DNA from 3 places in the Thioalkalivibrio sp. ALD1 genome. Region 2 is predicted to be linked to each of the others. Evidence: predicted binding sites of a transcription regulator. Region 2 holds the regulator's gene; each other region holds the start of a gene.
The links. Region 2 encodes sigma-54, which starts transcription at its own class of promoters, with help from an activator protein. Its sites were predicted from a motif close to TGGCANGNTNCNTGCTT; they were not measured.
Positions count from the first base shown of each region.

Region 1: the regulator sigma-54 is predicted to act here: its motif matches at 4,284-4,300, upstream of fliL (flagellar basal body-associated protein FliL).
Region 3: the regulator sigma-54 is predicted to act here: its motif matches at 4,587-4,603, upstream of F623_RS0110320 (CmpA/NrtA family ABC transporter substrate-binding protein).

Region 1 covers NZ_KB906242.1:323,383-330,003, forward strand. Annotated here, with positions in the region: gene fliG (flagellar motor switch protein FliG) at 1-418, shown strand, start outside; gene F623_RS0106150 (FliH/SctL family protein) at 415-1,119, shown strand; gene F623_RS0106155 (FliI/YscN family ATPase) at 1,116-2,492, shown strand; gene fliJ (flagellar export protein FliJ) at 2,494-2,946, shown strand; gene F623_RS0106165 (flagellar hook-length control protein FliK) at 3,011-4,090, shown strand; gene fliL (flagellar basal body-associated protein FliL) at 4,373-4,882, shown strand; gene fliM (flagellar motor switch protein FliM) at 4,891-5,865, shown strand; gene fliN (flagellar motor switch protein FliN) at 5,878-6,489, shown strand; gene fliO (flagellar biosynthetic protein FliO) at 6,493-6,621, shown strand, end outside.
Region 2 covers NZ_KB906241.1:694,756-701,376, forward strand. Annotated here, with positions in the region: gene kdsC (3-deoxy-manno-octulosonate-8-phosphatase KdsC) at 1-397, shown strand, start outside; gene lptC (LPS export ABC transporter periplasmic protein LptC) at 436-957, shown strand; gene lptA (lipopolysaccharide transport periplasmic protein LptA) at 950-1,474, shown strand; gene lptB (LPS export ABC transporter ATP-binding protein) at 1,471-2,253, shown strand; gene F623_RS0103280 (RNA polymerase factor sigma-54) at 2,323-3,816, shown strand; gene hpf (ribosome hibernation-promoting factor, HPF/YfiA family) at 3,819-4,157, shown strand; gene F623_RS0103290 (PTS sugar transporter subunit IIA) at 4,162-4,632, shown strand; gene hprK (HPr(Ser) kinase/phosphatase) at 4,699-5,730, shown strand; gene rapZ (RNase adapter RapZ) at 5,731-6,615, shown strand; gene F623_RS0103305 (PTS sugar transporter subunit IIA) at 6,620-6,621, shown strand, end outside.
Region 3 covers NZ_KB906245.1:115,491-122,111, reverse strand. Annotated here, with positions in the region: gene F623_RS0110360 (replication-associated recombination protein A) at 1-152, shown strand, start outside; gene F623_RS0110355 (TVP38/TMEM64 family protein) at 159-851, shown strand; gene F623_RS0110350 (TIGR04283 family arsenosugar biosynthesis glycosyltransferase) at 866-1,570, shown strand; gene F623_RS0110345 (TIGR04282 family arsenosugar biosynthesis glycosyltransferase) at 1,563-2,201, shown strand; gene F623_RS0110335 (hypothetical protein) at 2,275-2,517, shown strand; gene F623_RS0110330 (DsrE family protein) at 2,609-2,965, shown strand; gene F623_RS0110325 (nitrate regulatory protein) at 3,093-4,400, shown strand; gene F623_RS0110320 (CmpA/NrtA family ABC transporter substrate-binding protein) at 4,781-6,085, shown strand; gene ntrB (nitrate ABC transporter permease) at 6,134-6,621, shown strand, end outside.

The DNA of each region.
Region 1 (6,621 bases), on a different contig from region 2:
GGGCGTTCGCACAGCCGCCAACATCATGAACTTGATGGAGAGCGCACGCGAGGCAGAGATCATGGAGTCCATCAAGGAGTCGGACTCGGATCTTGGTGGCCGCATCGAAGAAGAGATGTTCGTGTTCGAGAACCTGGTCGATATTGACGATCGCGGTATTCAGACGTTGCTGCGCGAGATCTCGACGGACTCCCTGGTGCTGGCGATGAAGGGAGCCGACGAGGACCTCAAGGACAAGATCTTCCGCAACATGTCCAAGCGTGCGGCCGAAATGCTGCGCGAGGATCTGGAAGCCAAGGGCCCGGTCCGCGTGAGCGAGGTCGAGGCGGCGCAGAAGGAAATCCTGGCGGTCGCCCGCCGCCTGGCCGAGAACGGCGAGATTGTGCTCGGCGGGCAGGGTAGCGAGGCGATGTTGTGACCTCGGGTTCCGGCGCCCAAACGCGGGTGCATGACCCGGATGCGTCGGTATGGGAGCCACCGGAGATCGGTGAGGGCGGAGTGCGTCCGGCGCGGCGCCTGCCAACGGCGGCCGAGATCGAGGCCATCGAGGACCAGGCGCGTCAGAATGGATTCGAGGCTGGCTACGCCGAAGGCCATGCGCTCGGAAAGCAGGAAGCCGAGAAGGCCGCACGAGCCAAGGCCGACAAACAGCTTCGCGAGACGGTGGCCAAGCTGGAGTCCCTTGGGCGTGGACTGATCGATCCCCTGGCCGAGGCGGCCGATCAGCTGGAACCCGAACTCCTCGAATTGACCGTCGCGATCGCCCGCAAGGTGCTGGCGGCAGAACTAAAGACTCGCCCCGAGCTGATCGAGCAGGTCCTGCACCGGGCGCTGGCGCAGCTACCCGGCCGGCATCAGGAAGTGCGGGTGCATGTTCACCCTGCGGATCGCGCCCTGCTCGAGGACTATGCCCAGGGGCTGGATGCCGGGGTGCATTGGGTATCCGATACCAAGCTGGCGCGCGGTGGCTGCCGTGTAGAGGCGGGCGCGGCGCTGGTCGATGCCTCGCTGGAACATCGTCTGCAGCAGGCGGTCGAGGCGATCTGGGGCGAGCTGGAGGCCTCTGCGTCCGCCTCGCAACAACCGGAAGATGGTTCGGCACCGGGAGACGGGACGTGAGCTCGCGGCTGGACACACTGCATCAGCGGGGACAGGAGCGGCTGGCCTCGGGCCTTCTGGAACGCCTGCAACAGTCACGTGGCCGGCTGGAACGGGTTCATCCCGTGCAGTCCGAGGGGCGGCTATCGCGCCTGACCGGCCTGACCTTCGAGGCCGAGGGGCTGCGTCTGCCGATGGGTGGGCGGGCGCTGATCCACGGCGAGAACGGCGCGTCGGTCCCGGCGGAGGTGGTCGGATTCCAGAACGATCGCACCTTTCTGATGCCGGAGGAACTGGCCTCGGGCCTGACACCCGGTGCGCGCATTGAGCCCCTCGATACCCAACGCGAGATCCCGGTCGGGGATGCGCTGCTCGGGCGGGTGATCGATGCCAATGGCCAGCCGCTGGATGGCAAGGGCCCTTTGCGCGCGCGTGACCACAGCCCGCTTTCGGGGCGCCCGATCAACCCGCTGCAGCGCGCGCCGGTGCGGGAACCGCTGGATGTCGGGATCCGGTCGATCAACGGGCTGCTTTGTGTTGGCCGGGGGCAGCGGCTTGGCCTGTTTGCCGGTTCCGGGGTCGGGAAGAGCGTTCTGCTCGGAATGATGACGCGCAATACCAACGCGGACGTGATCGTAGTCGGGTTGATCGGCGAGCGTGGGCGCGAAGTGAATGAATTCATCCACGAGATCCTGGACGAGGAGTCCCGCCAGCGGACTGTCGTAGTGGCCGTCCCGGCCGATCAGTCGCCGTTGCTTCGCCAGCATGGGGCCTGGGTAGCCACCACTGTGGCGGAATCGTTTCGGGACCGTGGACTGAATGTGCTTCTGCTGATGGATTCGCTCACGCGCTTTGCCCAGGGCGCGCGCGAGATCGCGATGGCGATTGGCGAACCGCCGGCGTCGAAAGGCTATGCCGCTTCGGTGTTTGCGCGCCTCCCGCAGCTCGTGGAGCGAGCGGGGAACGGAGATGTGGGCGGTGGTTCGATCACGGCGTTCTATACGGTGCTGGCCGAGGGGGATGACCAGAATGACCCGATCGTGGATGCGGCGCGCGCGATCCTTGACGGGCACGTGGTCCTCTCGCGCGAGATCGCGGAAACCGGGCGCTATCCTGCGATCGACGTGTCGGCGTCGGTTTCGCGAGTGATGAGCGCGCTGATCACGTCCGAACACGAGCAGGCGGCCCGGCGTTTCCGTGATCTGGCCTCGACCTATATGCGAAACCGCGACCTGATCGCCGTGGGTGCGTACCGCAAGGGGGCGGATCCGCACCTGGACGAAGCGGTGGCGATGCACGAGCGGCTGGAGGCGTACCTTGGGCAGGGTCGAGACGAGGCGATTGGGTTTGATCAGGCGCGTGATGAGCTGCTGGCGCTGACCGGAGCCGTGTGAGGTGGATTCGCGTCGGCTGCAACGCCTTTTGCGACTGCGACGCATTGAGGAGAGCGAGGCGACCCGCCAGCTGGGCGCCCGGTTGCAGCAACTGGACGCGGTGGAGACCCAGCGGACCCAACTGGAGGGCTATCAGCTGGAATACCTCCGCGCACCGTTGCCCGACGATACGAATCAACTCAAATGGCTTTCCGGGATGCGGGACAAGCTGCGGCACGCGCTGGAGCAACAGGACTTGCGTGCTCAGGCGGCTGGAGCTCAGGCCGAGCAGGCGCGGCAGGAGTGGCTCGAACGACATCGTGCCGTGATGTCCCTTGAGAAGCTCCTGGAACGGCGAATCGCCGAACAGGAACGGGAAGCCGACCGCCGACGCCAGCATGAGCAGGACATGTGGGCAACGCGCCAGGTGCATGCCCGTACTCAGGACACCAATGGCGACTGGCAAGGTTCTTGAATGGGAATGATCGGGAATGCCCAACGGGGCATGTGACTCGGGCGATGAATCAGAGGACCCAGGAATGATCGCAACAAATAGTTCCAGCCAGGGGATGATGCCTCTGCTTCAGCTTTTGGGAGGAGCTGGCGACCTCAAGGATCTTCATGCGCTTGAGGGTCTGGAAGGCCTTAAGGACCTCAAGACCGCCGACGGCAAAGGTTTCCTCGATATCCTCCGGCCCCAGCTTGAGGCGCTTCTTGCCGATCTTGGCGTGGGCGAGGATGAGCTCGAGGGGCTGGATCTGGAAGCGATGCTGGCGCGGCTTCAGGCCATGGTGGACGAGGAGAAACTTGCCGCCGCGGATAATCCGGGCGGCAAGGAATTGCCGCTGGCGGCCCTGATGAAGGCCGCTGATGATCGGGCCGGCATGGGCGGAAAGGGGACAGATGGACGTGAGGCTGGCGGCAGCGCCCGCGACATCAAGCCGCTGCCCGCTGCGGTTATGCGCCTGTTCCTCGAGTCCAGCCAGAATGGGACGGGCGCGGGCACTGACCTGCTCGGCTCGAACAGCCGGCTTTCACGCGAAAATGTGCTGGATCTGCTCGCGCAATGGATGGCCCAGGGGTCAGACCCGCATCGAGCTCAGGCACGTGCGGCCGAGCCTCTGGCCGGTATTCTGCCAGCGCATGCCCAGGCCGCGGAAGGCAGCGAAGGCACACGCAACCCGGTTCGCCTCGACCTCACACGCCTGCTGCAGCCCGGGGGTGAACGCGAACTGACCGATCAGATTCGCATGCTGGCGCGCGCGCAGGGTGGCCGCACCGAAATCAAGCTGCATCCGCCGCAACTGGGGACGCTGGATGTTCGCGTGAACGTGGATGGCGATCGCGCGACGGTTCAATTTATCAGCGCCAACCCGGTGACACGCGAAGTGCTGGAGGCCGCGATGCCTCGGTTGCGCGAGAGTCTTGCGCAAAGTGGCCTGACGCTTGAGGACGCCACGGTTTCGGATCAGGCGGACGAAGAGCGTGAGGGACAGCAGACGCTGGCGGACGGAACGATACTGCCTGAAGACGAAGCCGATGGGCTTGAGCCAGACGACGAGCAGGGTGCGGACAGCACGCTCTCGATCCTGAGTCGCCGGCTCGATCTGTTCGCTTGATGGTTCGACGGCCGGGGCTGCGAGGCCCTGGCCTTTGCCCGCAATCTCCCCGTATTGCCCCGCCAAGATCCCGTCTTCCACTCCGTGGTGGGCGGCTGAATCTTGACGATTCTCGACCTTGCCCCCCGTCTCGCATACCCCGATGCCTTGATCGGGTTCCGTAACTTGCGGAAATAACGACTAAAATGGACATTGGCACTGGCTTTGCTACTGGTTCAGTCAATAGCCAGAGCGGTCCAGTGTGTTCAGTATGGTCGCAGGTACGAATGTCGAGGGCGGAAAATGGCGGATAAGGAAGTCGAACTGAGTGAAGAAGACACCGGGGACACCGAGGACACCGGAGGAAAGGGCAAGAAAGGACGCCTCCTGCTGGTGGTACTGCTGGTGCTGGTGTTCGTGGGAGCGGGGGGCGCTGCCGCGTGGTTCTTCCTGGCCGACAGCGGGGAGGCGGACGAAACGGCCGAAGACCGCCCCGCGCAGCGCCATTACCACGGTCTCGCGCCCATGACCGTGAACATCGAAGCGCCCGGGCGCATCCGTTACCTGCGGGTAGAGCTGAGCGTCGTGACGACCGACCCCGAGGTGGTCAGTGCGGTCGAACGGCATGCGCCGGCGATTCGCAATGATGTACTGGGTCTGCTCGCGGAAAAGCATTACGACGAACTCAATACCCGCAGGGGCAAGGAGTCTCTCGCCGACGAGTTGCGCGAGGTGATTGCGTCCATTCTCCAGCAGCGTGACGCCCCGCATGATGTCGAAGCGGTGCGTTTCAACGAACTGGTCATGCAGTAGGCACAACCATGGCGCAGACCGACATTCTCAGCCAGGACGAGATCGACGCCCTCCTGCATGGCGTCGATGACGGTGATATCGAGACCGAAGATCCGTTTCCGAATGACGGGCAGGCGCGGGAATTCAACTTCGCCACGCAGGATCGGATCGTCCGTGGGCGCATGCCCACGCTGGAGATGATCAACGAGCGCTTTGCGCGCCATCTACGGGTTCGACTGTTCAATCTGCTGCGCCGCTCCGCCGAGATCTCGGTGGTCGGGACACGCATCTCGAAGTTCTCGGAGTACATGCACTCCCTGTTTGTCCCCACCAGCCTGAACCTGGTGCGCGCGCATCCGTTGCACGGGACTGGTCTGTTCGTGTTTGACCCGAAGCTGGTGTTCATCCTGGTCGACAATTTCTTTGGCGGGGATGGTCGTTATTACACCCGCATCGAGGGCCGTGACTTCACGCCGATGGAGATGCGGGTGGTCCACGGAATCCTCGAAGGCGCATTCGAGGACATGGTGAAGGCCTGGCAGCCGGTCATGGATCTGCGTTTCGAGTTTCTGAACTCGGAGGTCAACCCGCAGTTCGCCAACATCGTGTCCCCGACCGAGATTGTGGTGATCAGCGAGTTTCACATCGAGCTCGATGGTGGTGGAGGCAATCTGCACTTCACCCTGCCGTATTCGATGATCGAGCCCATCCGTGAGCAGCTGGATACCGGGCTGCAATCGGACCGTTCGGATGTGGATCAGCGCTGGATGAAGGCGCTGGAAGAAGAAATTCAGGACGCGGAAGTCGAGGTGAGCTCGATCCTGACCGAGACCGAGGTAACCGTGCAGGAACTGCTCGACATTCAGCCGGGCGACATCATTCCGATCGACCTCCCTGAGGTTGTGACATTAAAAGTCGAAGACATCCCATTGTTTCGAGGGAAGTTTGGCGTATCCGATGGCCTGAATGCGATCCAGGTGACGGACCGCATCATCAAGCGATAGAGGGCTGCACCCATGGCAGACACCGACGACCACAAGAAAGACGACGAGAATCAGGCCTCCGAGGAGGAGGGCGATGTGACGACCGAGACGACCGAGCAAGCCGAGTCGAGTGAAGCCGAAGACGATCAGGACGCCCTGGCGGATGAGTGGGCCGCGGCGCTGGCCGAGCAGAAGGATACCGATGGCGAGCCGGCGGCTGATCCGGACGAGCTGCTGAACGAGGCTCAAGGCAGCAGCGGTGCAGGTGAGTCGGCCGATGCATTGATGGGCGCCGAGAAGAGGGAGCGCAGGCACAAGCCCGACCCCGATGCAGAACCCCTGAAACCGGAGGAGCTGGCGGCATCGGCGGGGATGTCGGCCGAGGACATCAACCTGCAGATGGTGCTGGATGTACCGGTCACCATCTCGATGGAGATCGGTCGCAGCCGGATTCCGATCCGCAATCTGCTGCAACTGAATCAGGGGTCGGTGGTGGAGCTGGACCGGCTCGCGGGGGAGCCGCTGGACGTGCTGGTCAATGGAACACTGATCGCGCATGGAGAGGTGGTCGTGGTCAATGAAAAATTCGGCATACGGCTGACCGACGTGATCAGCCCAAGTGAACGTATCCGAAAGCTCAAGTAACTGATGAAACAGCATTTTTCGCATTGGCTGGCAGTCTTTGGACTGGCCGGCACAGGGGGGCTCTGGCCTGCGCTCGCGCTTGCCGAGGAATCGGGAGGCGGGATTTCGGCTGCCGCTCACCTGACGCAAATG
Region 2 (6,621 bases):
GCACGGTATCCGCCTGGCGCTGGATGGCGGGCTGGAAATCGCGATTCTGACCGGGCGCACCTCCGGAGTGGTCGAGCACCGTATGCGGGATCTGGGTGTGCAGCATCTGTTGCAGGGGCGGCGCGACAAGGGGGCCGCACTACACGAGCTGCTGGAACAGACCGGGCATGCGCCCGAGGAGGCCGCCTTTGTGGGCGACGACATCGTCGATCTGCCGGCGATGCGTCGTGTGGGCCTCGGCATCGCGGTGGCGGATTCCCATCCGCTGGTATTGCAGCATGCCGACTGGGTCACACAGGCCCCCGGAGGGCGTGGCGCGGTGCGCGAGGTCTGCGAGGGCCTGCTGGCGGCCCAGGGGCGCCTGGAGGCCCTGTTCGCGGAGTACGTCGACGGATGAGGTGGGGGGTCGGACTGACGGCGCTGCTCCTGGTGCCAATGGCGGCGCTGGTGGCCGGCGCTGTGGCCAGCGAGCATGAGCCGGAGGGCGAGGTGACGCTGGAGATCGAGGGCTTCACGCTGCATGCGACCGGCGACGATGGCGAGCTGAGCCACCGCCTGCGCGGAACGCGGCTGCGCGAATTTGGCCGCGACGGCCCCCAGCTGATCGACGACCCCGACCTGGATATCTTCGATGCCGGCGGTATCGAGTGGCACTGGACCGCGCCCGAGGCGCTGCACCGTCCGATGGATGAGACCCTCGACCTGATCGGCCCCACGCGAGGTGTGCAGCCCGAGCGTGGCGAGCGCGTACGCACGGTGATCGAGTCCTCCGACGTGACGGTGGCCACCGACACCATGATCGCCACCTCCGAGGCCCTGTCGACGCTGGATCAGCCTGGCCTCTTTCAGCGGGGTGTGGGTCTGCGCGTGGACTCGCGAGGGGATACCATAGAACTGTTCCATGATGTGTACACGTTATACAGCGAGTCGGGCGAGGAGGAAGCCGCTAATGACTGAACGTGGTGGGTCGTCGCTCGCCCGGGCCGGGTGGTCTGTGCTGGTGGGGGGCGTCTTGCTGCTGCTGGCCTCGCCGCTTGTGGCCCAGCAGCAGGCGCTGCCGGTGGAGATTACCGCGGATCATGCGGAGATGGACGACCGCCGGGGCGTGAGTACCTATACCGGTGATGTGATTGTGGTCCGCGGGGATATGACGCTGGAGGCGGACAAGGTCTATGTGCGCAGCCGCGATCGGCGTCCCTACGAGATGGAGGCCCACGGCGAGCCCGCGCGGCTGGAGTCGCCGGATCCGGAGACGGGGGAGATGCGCATCGCCACCGCACTGCGCATCGACTACCTGCTGAACGAAGACCGGGTGATCCTGACGGACCAGGCACACGTGGTCACGGCGGCCGAGGAGGCGCGTGGCAAGCGTATTGTCTACGACCTGGAAACCGACATCATCGAAGCCGAGCGTGGCGAGACCGATGACGAGCGTGTACGCATCAGGATCCAGCCCCGCGAAGACGGCGAATGACCGAGGTGGACCCCAGCATACCAGCAGGGACGGATGGCGAAGCCCCTCCGGTGGCCGGCTATCTGGCCGGACGCGAGCTGACCAAGCGCTATGGCAAGCGTACGGTACTGGATCGCGTCGATGTCGACCTGGCGCCCGGCGAGGTGGTGGGGCTGCTGGGCCCGAACGGGGCGGGCAAGACCACCTGTTTCTACAGCCTGGTCGGCCTGATACGGCCCAATCGCGGCCGTATCACGCTGGGCGACCGGGATATAACCCATGCCCCAATTCATGCGCGGGCCCGCGCCGGGCTGGGCTACCTGCCGCAGGAGGCCTCGATATTCCGGCGACTGAGTGTTTGGGACAATCTCCAGGCCGTGCTGGAGCTCCGGCCGGAGCTCGATCGCCACGAACGTCGTCGGATCGGCGATGCCCTGATCGAGGAATTTCAGTTGGAGACGGTGCGGCACAGTCCGGGGATTGCCTTGTCCGGAGGCGAGCGCCGTCGCGCGGAGATTGCGCGAGCGCTGGCTGGTGATCCACGCTTTATCTGCCTGGACGAGCCGTTCGCCGGCGTGGATCCGATTTCCGTGGGTGATATCCAGGCCGTGATTGGACACCTGGCCCAGCGCGGGATCGGGGTACTGATTTCCGACCACAATGTGCGCGAGACACTCGGAATCTGCGACAGGGCCTATATTCTTAGCGAGGGCCGCATCCTGAGCGCGGGGACTCCGCAGGAACTGCTGGACGACCCGCAGGTACGCCGGGTGTACCTCGGTGAAAACTTTCGGCTGTGAGCTCTCGGTGCAGATGGATCAATGTCTTCTTGAGAGGGTCTTAATGGTCACGATGGACCTGAAACCGCGATGCTGAAACCCGGGCTCAATCTGCAGCTGGGGCAGACGCTGACGATGACCCCGCAGCTGCAACAGGCCATTCGCCTGTTGCAGCTTTCCACGCTGGAGTTGCAGGCGGAGATCCAGCAGGCGCTGGAAAGCAATCCCATGCTCGAGCAGGTGGAGGACGAGGGCGAGGAGGCTCTGGGCGAGCGCCCGGAGGAAGGGGGCGAGCGGGTCGACGGGGATCGCATGCAGGCCGATACGGCCGGCGATGACGTGATCCCCGAGGAGCTGAGCACCGACAGCCGCTGGGACGACATCTACGAGCCCGCTCCGAGCCCGCGCGGCCTGGATGATCGCGATCCGCTGGAGAATACCTCCGACGGCGACGACGAGGGCCTGCAGGACCATCTGCTCTGGCAGCTGCATCTGAGCCACCTGACCCCGCGCGACCAGCGGATCGGCGCGGCGCTGATCGACGCGATCAGCCCGGATGGCTACCTGGACGGTGATCTCGAGGCGCTGGCGGAGATGATCAGCCAGGGCGAGGACGAGCCCGTGGGGGTCGACGAGGTCGAGGCGGTGCTGCACTGGATTCAGCAGTGCGACCCGCTGGGCGTCGGTGCGCGGGACCTGCGCGAGTGTCTGGAGATCCAGCTGCGCCATCTGGCGCCGGATGCCCCGGCGCGCGACGCGGCTCGAGCCATCCTGGAAAACGGCATGGAGAGCCTGGCCAAGCGGGACTACCGGGCCCTGCAGCGGCAGTCAGGCGTGCGCGATCCAGACGAACTGGCGCGGGCGCTGGACCTGATCCGTACTCTGAACCCGCGTCCGGGTGCCCAGATCAGCGAGTCCACTTCGGAATACGTCGTGCCGGATGTCTATGTCCGCCATGACCGCGATGGCTGGCGTGTGGACCTGAACCCGGAGATTGCTCCGCGCATTCGCATCAATGATCTCTATGCAGGCATGGTGCGGCAGGTCTCCGATGCGCGTGACAGCGCGTTCATGCGCGATCAGCTGCAGGAGGCGCGCTGGTTCCTGAAGAGCCTGCACAGCCGCAACGATACCCTGTTGCGGGTCGCCCAGGCCATCGTCCTGCGCCAGCAGGGGTTTCTCGAGCATGGCGAAGTCGCCATGCAGCCACTGATCCTGCGTGACATCGCCGAGGCCCTGGAGATGCACGAGTCGACCATCTCGCGAGTGACCACACAGAAATACATGCACACCCCGCGTGGGGTATTCGAGTTCAAGTATTTCTTTTCCAGTCATGTCGGGACGGCCGACGGTGGCGAATGCTCGGCGACCGCGATCCGTGCCATGATTCGAGAACTGATTGGTGGCGAGACCGCGAACAAGCCACTGAGCGATGCCAAACTGGCCCAGATCCTGTCGGATCGGGGCATCAATGTGGCCCGACGTACCGTGGCCAAGTACCGCGAGGCCATGCACATACCGTCTTCCAGTGAACGCCGGCAGATGGCGAGCATGCCAAGCGGAACCAAGCAAAAAGGAGCCTGACCATGCAGATCAACCTGACCGGCCATCACGTCGATATCACCGACGCCCTGCGCGACTACGTAAACGAAAAGTTCGCGAAGCTGGAGCGCCACTTCGACAAGGTGATCGACGTGCATGTGGTGCTGACCCACGAGAAAAATCAGAACCTGAACAACAAGGCAGAGGCCAATCTCCAGGTCAGCGGTAATCACATCCACGCAGAAGCCAGTCACGAGGACATGTATGCGGCGATCGATGGCCTGATCGACAAGGTGGATCGCCAGCTCATCAAGCACAAGGAAAAGGTCAAGGACCATCACCGCGCCGAGGGTGCCCAGCGCAACCGCGAACAGGCCCTGTAACGCAATGACCATTGCCGAGCTGATCACCCGCGACCGTATTCGACTGGAACCCGAGTGTTCCAGCCAGAAGCGGTCGCTCGAGACCCTGGCCGAATTGCTGGCCGTCGGCGGCGAGGAGTCCGCCGGTCCGGCCAGCGGGGCCATCTTCGAGGCCCTCTCTGCCCGCGAGAAGCTTGGCTCCACCGGTCTCGGTCATGGTGTGGCCATCCCGCACGGGCGCCTGGCCGAGATCGACGCCCCCCGGGTCGCGGTCCTGCGGCTGGACCAGGGCGTCGACTTCGACGCCATGGATCACGAGCCGGTGGATATCCTGATCGCGCTGCTGGTCCCCGAGGCGGCTACCAGTGAACACCTGGATCTCCTGGCGCAGCTGGCTCGTGGCCTTTCTCAGCCCGACAATATCGCCTCGCTGCGTCGTGCCGGTGACGCGGACGCCCTGGAGCGTGCACTGACCAGGGCCTTCGGCGACGCCTGATCATGGGGCCCCAGCAGTGTTCACCATGTTCCGACACTCAACGCTGACTCTTCCGGAGATGCGTGGATGAACGAGGCACTGGGGGAGGGTGGCATCGCACGCGACATCACCGTCGAGGCCCTGATCCAGGCGATGGGCAACCGCCTGGACCTGCGCTACGTCCATGGCGAGCAGGTCGCACCCGACCGCAATCTGGTAGGCGGGGACGGAGACGACCTGCCCCTGGCCGGGCACCTCAACCTGATCCGGCCAAATCGCATTCAGGTGATCGGCGATTTCGAGGCGCGCTATATCGCGCGGCTGAGCGATGAGCAGCGCGAGCAGCTGATCCTGGAGATGGCCCGCACCGGCACGACCGCGGTGATCTTTGCCGAGGACACCTGCCCGTTCTCGGAGATGCCGGACGTCCCCGAGGAGCAGCTGCCACTGATCCTGTGCTCCTCCACCAGCAGCCACGAGATCATCTCGCTGCTGCGCTACTTCCTGCAGCAGCGGCTGGCCCATTTCGAGGTGCGCCATGGCGTGTTCATGGAGATCCTCGGAATCGGCGTGCTGATCAGCGGGGCCTCCAGCGTGGGCAAGAGCGAGGTGGCGCTGGAGCTCATCTCGCGCGGGCACCGGTTGATTGCCGACGATGCGCCGGAGTTCGCCCGCATCGCCCCGGATATCGTGCGCGGACATTGCCCGGCCCTGCTGCAGGACCTGCTCGAGGTCCGCGGGCTGGGGGTGCTGAACGTCCGCGCCATGTACGGGGATTCGGCAATCAAGGGTGGCAAGTATCTGCGGCTGATCATTGACCTGCGCGACCACAGCGAGCCTTCGCCGGTGCCGGACGATCGCCTGAACGGGCGCCGTGGGGAGATCGATATCCTCGGGCTGCGCATCCCGCTGATCAGCCTGCCGGTCGCTCCGGGGCGCAACATCGCGGTCATGATCGAGGCGGCGGTGCGCAGCCACATGCTGCACATGCAGGGCTATGTCGCCGGTGACGACCTGCGCGCACGTCAGCGCCGGCAGATGAGCGGCGAGCCCGAGGAGCCGCCTTACCACCGTGCGATCCCGGCGACCACCGTTCCCAACCCGGATCCGGAGGGCTGAGTGCGACTTCTGCTGGTTAGTGGCCTTTCGGGCTCCGGCAAGACGGTCGCCCTGCACACGCTGGAGGACGCCGGATATTTTTGCGTCGACAACCTGCCGTTGCCGCTGCTTCCCGGGCTCATCGATCAGGTCCGCAGCGGCGACTACGATGCCGACGAAGACCGTCATCTGGCGGTCGGGGTGGATGTCCGTAGCGGGCTGACTGCGCTGGAGGGTTTTGCCGACCTGCTGCGCGAGCTTCGAGGCAAGGGGCTGCAGGTCGAGGTGATGTTCCTGCAGGCCTCCAGCGAGGTCCTGCTGCGGCGTTACCACTTGACGCGGCGCCGGCATCCGCTGGCGCGCGACGGCGTCCCGCTGGTCGACGCTATCGAGCGTGAACGCGACTGGCTCGGGCATGTCGCGGCCGAGGCCGATCTGACCGTGGACACCTCCCGGTTGTCGATGCATGATCTCGCACGCACCCTGCGCGACCGCGTTGGGTTGCTGGGCGAAGAGCGTCTGTCCCTGCTCTTTCAGTCATTCGGGTTCAAGCACGGGGCGCCGCTGGACTCCGACTTCGTGTTCGACGTCCGCTGCCTGCCCAACCCGCACTACGAACGCGACCTGGCCCCACTGACCGGGCGCGACGCCGCCGTTTGCGAGTTTCTTGCGCGTCATGGCGAGGTCGAGGAGATGTATGACGGGATACAGGGCTTTCTGGAACAGTGGGTGCCGCGTATCCGGCAGGATCACCGCAGCTATGTGACCGTATCGATCGGGTGCACCGGCGGGCGCCACCGTTCGGTCTATCTCGTGGAGCGGCTGGCGGCTGCGTGGCGGGGGCGCGAACATGTTACTGTTAGCACCCGTCACCGCGAGCTATCCCTGCCCCTCGAATCGGAGTGAGTCCAT
Region 3 (6,621 bases), on a different contig from region 2:
ATGATCATGATGAACCGGATGGTTTCGCGCGCGGGCAGGTCTATCTGCCCGAAGGGCTGGAGGATCAGCACTTCTATCGAGCGAAACGCGAGGGTACGGAGCGCGCGCTGGCCGAGCGGCTGGAGCGACTGCGCGGCGACGACAAGGAATAGGGACCCATGCAGATACATCATCCCGGACGCTGGTGGCTGTTGGCCGCGATCCTGCTGGCAGGATCGCTGGGCTGGGTGGCGCTTACCACCGAATGGCCCGAGCTGTTGCCGCTGCAGGACGTCGAGGCGTGGCTCGCCAGCTGGGGGGCGGGCGCCTACATGGTGTTTGTGTTGGCCTTTGTCGTCCTTGCGCTGTTTCCGTTGCCCAGCACCTTCTGGATCCTGTTGGGAGGGGCGTTGTTCGGGCCGTTCACCGGCGGGGCTCTGAGCCTGCTGGCGGCGACCATCGCCGCGATCATCGCGTTCACGCTGGCGCGTACCCTGCTGCAACCCTGGCTGGAACCGCGTCTGGGTCCGCGCAGCGCACGGCTGCGCGAGGATGTGGAGGCCGAGGGCTGGCGCGTGGTCGCACTGACACGGCTGGTGCCGGTGTTCCCGTTCGCCCCGACCAACTACGCCCTGGGCCTGGTGCGCATGCCGCTCACTGTGTTCACAGTCACGACCCTGGTCGCACTGATCCCCAGCCTGTTCGCCTATTCCTGGCTGGGCCACGCCACGCGAGAGATGGTGGCAGGCGATGCGGACAACCGGGTTCAGCTGGGGCTCGCGATTCTCGCCGTACTGGCCCTTGTGCTGTTGCTTCCTCGGCTGTTGCACCGGATCTGGCAGGGGCAGAAATCCGTCCAGTCGCCCGCCTGAGTCCCACGGTAACCATGTCACGGGAGTCACCCTTCCTGTCCGTGATCATCCCGGTGCTGAACGAGGCCGGATCCCTCCCGTCCTTGCTGGATACGCTGGGCGAAATCCTCGACTGTGAGGTGATCGTGGTCGACGGGGGGAGCACGGACGGTACTGTCCAGCAGGCAGAGCAACGCGGCGTGAGCGTGCTGTCCAGTGCCCCCGGCCGCGCACGGCAGATGAATGCCGGTGCCGAGCGCGCCCGCGGCGAGGTGCTCTGGTTCCTGCATGCGGACACGGCGTTCCCGGACAGGGCTGGGGTGGCGGTGCACGCCCTGCGTGATGCGGTGGCCCGGGGCGATCGCGCCTGGGGGCGTTTCGATGTCCGGCTGTCGGGGGGGCGCGCGATATTCGCGCTGATCGGTGCGATGATGAACCTGCGCTCGCGTCTGAGCGGGATCGCGACCGGGGATCAGGGTGTCTTCGTCACGCGTTCGGCGTTCGATACCGTGGGCGGCTGGCCGGATCAGCCGCTGATGGAGGACATCGAGCTCTCGCGGCGACTGAAGCGCTCGGTGGGGCGCCCAAGGTGCCTGCGCACCCGGCTGGTCACGTCGTCGCGGCGTTGGGAACAGAAGGGCGCATGGCGCACGATCTGGCTGATGTGGCGGTTGCGCCTGGCCTACTGGCTGGGTGTAAGCCCGGATGGGCTGGCGCGACTGTATCGTGGCGATGCCTGACCGGCGGCCGTCGGAAGCACTGCGTGTACTGGTCTTTGCCCGCGCGCCCGATCCGGGCCGGACCAAGACCCGGCTGATCCCAGCGCTGGGCGCCGAGGGCGCCGCACGGCTGCACGAGCGGTTGCTGGAGCACGCGCTGGACGTGGCCCGTCAAGTGGCACCGGACCATGTGGAGCTGTGGTGCACCCCGGATACCGATCATCCGTTCCTCGAGCGTTGTGCCGAACGCTTTGGCTGTTCCCTGCACAGCCAGGTGGGTGATGACCTCGGGGCCCGCATGTGCCATGCACTGGAGGCCGGGCCGTTTCCGGCACTGGTGATGGGGTCCGACGCCCCGACGCTGGGTGTTGGGGATCTGGTCGCCGCACGTAGTGCACTGGCCGGAGGCCAGGATGTGGTAGTGATCCCGGCGCTGGATGGCGGTTACGTGCTGTTGGCCGCCGCGCGGCCCGTACCGGAGCTGTTCGAGGCCATCGAGTGGGGCAGCGACTGGGTGTTGGAACAGACCCGTGAGCGGGCCCGGGCTCAGGGTCTTGTCTGGGCGGAGCTGGAAGCGCGGGCCGACATCGACCGCCCGGAGGACCTGGCGCATTGTCCGCCGGTTCTCCTGCGTGGCATAACGACGCCTTGAGAACGGCTCTCCAGGACGCGCCCGGTCCCGGGGCAGTCGCAAGCTGGGCCAGGCTTCGGGTAGGATGCGCGCCATGAAAGCGTTTGTTGCCTGGGTCGACCGTGCCCCGTTGTGGTTGTTCATTCTGTTTGTGGCCACCCTGGGGCTGTCGCCCTATGTCCCCGAGCCGCACATCGTCGAGAAGATCCGCTGGCTCTTCCAGGGCGAACTGACTCGCGCGATCGATATCCTCGACCTGATCATGCACGCCATCCCCTGGTTGCTGATGGCCTTCAAGCTCTATCGCATGAGTATTGCGTCGAAAGGCGCTTCCTGACTCGGCGTCTCCTTGAGGCTTGTGGGAACTCGACGGCCCCGGCTTGGGTCGCTACGGTGCCTGCCACTTTGACGTGACCAAGGAGAGTCCCATGCGTTTTATCGTTTCTGTCACCGCCGGTACCGACGACCCCACCCGTGCCACCCTCGGCATGATCGCCGCCAATGTGGCCAAGCAGCAGGGCCATGACGTGACCGTCTGGCTGCAGGGCGAGGCCGTGAACATCGCCAACCGCAATGTCTACGACAAGATCGTCGGCCACAACATGCCGGCGATGAAGGACATCGTGGACTCGCTGGTCGAGGAAGGCGTCCCGTTCTGGGCCTGCGAGGCCTGCGCCAACGGCCGCGACGTCGGCGAGCACAACTTCCTGCCGAATGCCGAGATGGCCGGCATGGGTCAGTACGTCCAGGCCGTTGCCGAGTTCGATCGCTCCATGAGCTTCTGATCGAGCGGGCCGGTCCGCGGGCGGGGTGTGATCCCCCGCCCGTATTTACCCGCACTTCCTGTGCCAGTCCCTCGAACTGGCACATCGCATGCTTGTTTGTTCCGGGAATGATCCGCGGACGACGAGCATGACCCAGAACGCATCCCCGAGTTTTTCCTTCGAAGAGGCCATTGGCGATTTCCTGGTCGCCTCGCGCAAGTGCGAGGTGGTGAGCCTGGAGCGCCTGCTGGACGCAGTACAGCTGGTCGGGCGCATCCGTGCGCTGGTGCATCAGCTCCAGCGCGAACGCGGGGCCTCCAGCCTCTGGATCGGCTCCGGTGGGCAGCGCTATGCGGACGAGCTGGCGCAGTACCGAGCCGAATCCGACACTACCGCCCAAGCGTTTCGCGAACACCTCGATGGCTGGCTGGAGCCCGGGGCCTGTGCCCACGCGCGCAGTCGTCTGCTGGGGCGCATGGCGCTGGCGCTGCATGGCCTGTCGGGCCTGCCCAGCCTGCGGGCGGAGGTCAGCGAACGCACGCTCTCGCCGATGGAGGCGATGCGCGGCTTCAGCGAGCTGATCCGGTCGCTACTGGCGGTGGTGTTCGAGGCCGCCGATTCCGCCACGGACCCGGAGGTCTCGCGAGCTCTGGTCGCCCTGTTGAACTTCATGCAGGGCAAGGAGCTGGCGGGCCAGGAACGCGCGATCGGGGCCGCCGGCTTTGGCCGGGGCGCGTTTGATGGCGAACTGCGTCAGTCCCTGCTGCATCGGATCGATACGCAGGAACGCTCGTTTCGGATCTTCTCCGCGTTTGCCCCGGAGCCGGCCTGCGCGGCCTGGCAGGAACTGCAGGGCGCGGGCTTCTCGGCGGAGGTCGAGCGGCTGCGCCGTCTGGCCTGCACCCGGGACGAGTCCCTGCCGGACCCGGCCCGTGCCGAGACCTGGTTTGCCTGCACCACCGCGCGCATCGACGCGATGAAGGAGATCGAGGACCTCCTGGAGATGCACCTGAACGAGCGTTGCTCGGCACGCATTACGGCGGATCGCGCGGACCTGGGCGCGGTGCGTGACCGCATCGCCCAACTGGCGGAATCCGAGCTGCGTGACAGCGTTCCGTATGCGGTGTTCTTCGGGGCGCCGGAGGGTCTGGATCACGAGGAGGATGGCGAGACGGTGCTCAACGTCCCGATTGTCGGGCACTCGGTGATGGACCTGGTGCAGCGCCAGGCCGCCCGGTTGCAGTCGGTGGAGGACGAACTGCATGCGGCACGCCAGGCCCTGGCCGAACGCAAGACCATCGAGCGTGCCAAGGCGCTTCTGATCCAGCACCGTGGCCTCAGCGAGGACCAGGCCTACAAGCTCCTGCGCCAGACGGCGATGAACCAGAACCGGCGCCTGGCCGAGGTCGCCGAGGCGACGGTCGCGATGTCGGATCTGCTGGGCAAGGGCTTGTAGTAGTTTCCTCGCGCGGTGCACCAATGCAGTTCACCTGCACCGCCAGCGCGCCCCAGGGTGGTGCCGCTGTCTGCGGGATTGCGGTCGGCGTGGGTCTCCCGGGGTTCGATTGAGTAGCCGAGACCATCCGATTTTCCCGCGCCACGGTGCGATTCTTCCTCGCGGGGTCGATTAGTAACGGCTAACTGGCACACCTCCTGCAGGACATTGAGCAAGACGAGCCAATGGCGGTTCGTCACCTGACAACTGGGAGACCCGATGACCGGGCCTCCCATGGGACTGGACAAAGGCGTCCATCAACCGGCTGCAACCGCGGCCGGGCTGATGCGACGCCTTTTTTCGTTTCTGGGCGGAAATCTGACAAGGGGAGTGAACCCGAAATGACCGATCACACGAATGACACGAAAAAGACCTCCGGCCTGTCGCGCCGGCGTTTCCTGGGCGGCATGGCCGCCGGGATCGGCGCGACCGCGCTGGGCGTGTCCGGGGCCGCGCCCTGGGGCTATGCGAAGGCGGGCAACGGCAAGCCGGAGACCACCGAGGCGAAGCTGGGCTTTATTGCCCTGACCGATGCCGCACCGCTGTTCATCGCGCTGGAGAAGGGCTTCTTTGCCGACCACGGGATGCCAGACGTGCAGGTGCTGAAGCAGTCTTCCTGGGGCACGGTGCGCGACAACCTGGAACTGGGTTCGAGCCGCGGCGGCATCGACGGATCCCACATCCTGACGCCGATGCCCTACCTGATCCATCGCCGCGGTACGCCGATGAGCATCCTCGCGCGGCTGAACCTGGCCGGGCAGTGCATCTCGGTGGGCGATGAGTACGCCGATCTGAAGGTCGGCCTGGATACCGGCGAGTTCAAGACCGCGCTGGCGGAAAAGCGCGCCGGGGGCGACGAGGTGCGCGCGGCGATGACCTTCCCCGGCGGCACCCATGACCTGTGGATTCGCTACTGGATGGCGGCCGGCGGCATCGACCCAAACCGCGACATCTCCACCATCGTCGTGCCGCCGGCGCAGATGGTCGCCAACATGCGTGTCGGCTCCATGGACACCTTCTGTGTCTGCGAGCCCTGGAACATGCAGCTGATCAACCAGGGCATCGGCTATACCGCGAACACCACCGGCGAACTCTGGCACAACCATCCCGAGAAGGCGCTGGGCATGCGCGCGGACTGGGTAGAGGCGAACCCGAATGCGGCCCGTGCCCTGACCATGGCGGTGATGGAGGCGCAGATGTACTGCGAGGACCCGGCGAATATCGAGGAGGTCGCCGAGATCTGCTCGCGCCGGCGCTACATCCATGCCCCGTACGGCGACATCATCGACCGTATGCAGGGGCACTTCGACTACGGCACCGGCCGCGTGGTCGAGGACCACCCCGACCGCATGCGCTACTGGAACGATCAGGCCTCCTATCCCTTCAAGAGCCACGACCTGTGGTTCCTTACCGAGGACATCCGCTGGGGCTACCTGCCGCCGGATCTCGACATGCAGGCCCTGGTAGACGAGGTCAACCGCGAGGATATCTGGCGCGAGGCGGCCGACACGCTCGGCATCGACTCGGCCGCCATCCCCGAGTCGACTTCGCGTGGCAAGGAGGAATTCTTCGACGGCAAGGTCTTCGACCCGGAAGACCCGCAGGCCTACCTCGACAGCCTGGAGATCAAGGCCATCGCGTCCTGACGCGACGGCCCGACGACACCTGTACCGACGATTCAAGAGGATTGGATGATGAGTGCCATTATAGACCGCACCATGACCTTCGGTGCCGGGCGCGAACGCCCGGCGGTGAGGGAAACCTCCACGGCCCCAGTGGCCCGACAGACAGCGCCTCCGGCCCGGTCCGGCGCGGTGCCCGCCGATCCCGGCGTCTGGTCGCGGCGCCTGCGCAACGCCGCCACGGTAGTCCTGCCGCCGGTGATCGTGACTGCGTTTTTTTTGCTCATATGGGAGATGCTCTCGTCTTCCCAGGGAGCCGTGTTGCCCGCCCCGAGTCAGGTGGTCACCGACACCTGGGAACTGATCGTCAATCCGTTCTATGACCACGGTGGCAACGACGTGGGCATGGCCTGGCAGCTGCTCGCGAGTCTCGAGCGGGTGGCCTACGGCTATGCCCTGGCGGTGGTCGCCGGGATCGGTCTAGGCGTGTTGGTCGGCCAGTCCACCTGGGCGATGCGCGGGCTGGACCCGCTGTTCCAGGTGCTGCGCACCGTGCCGCC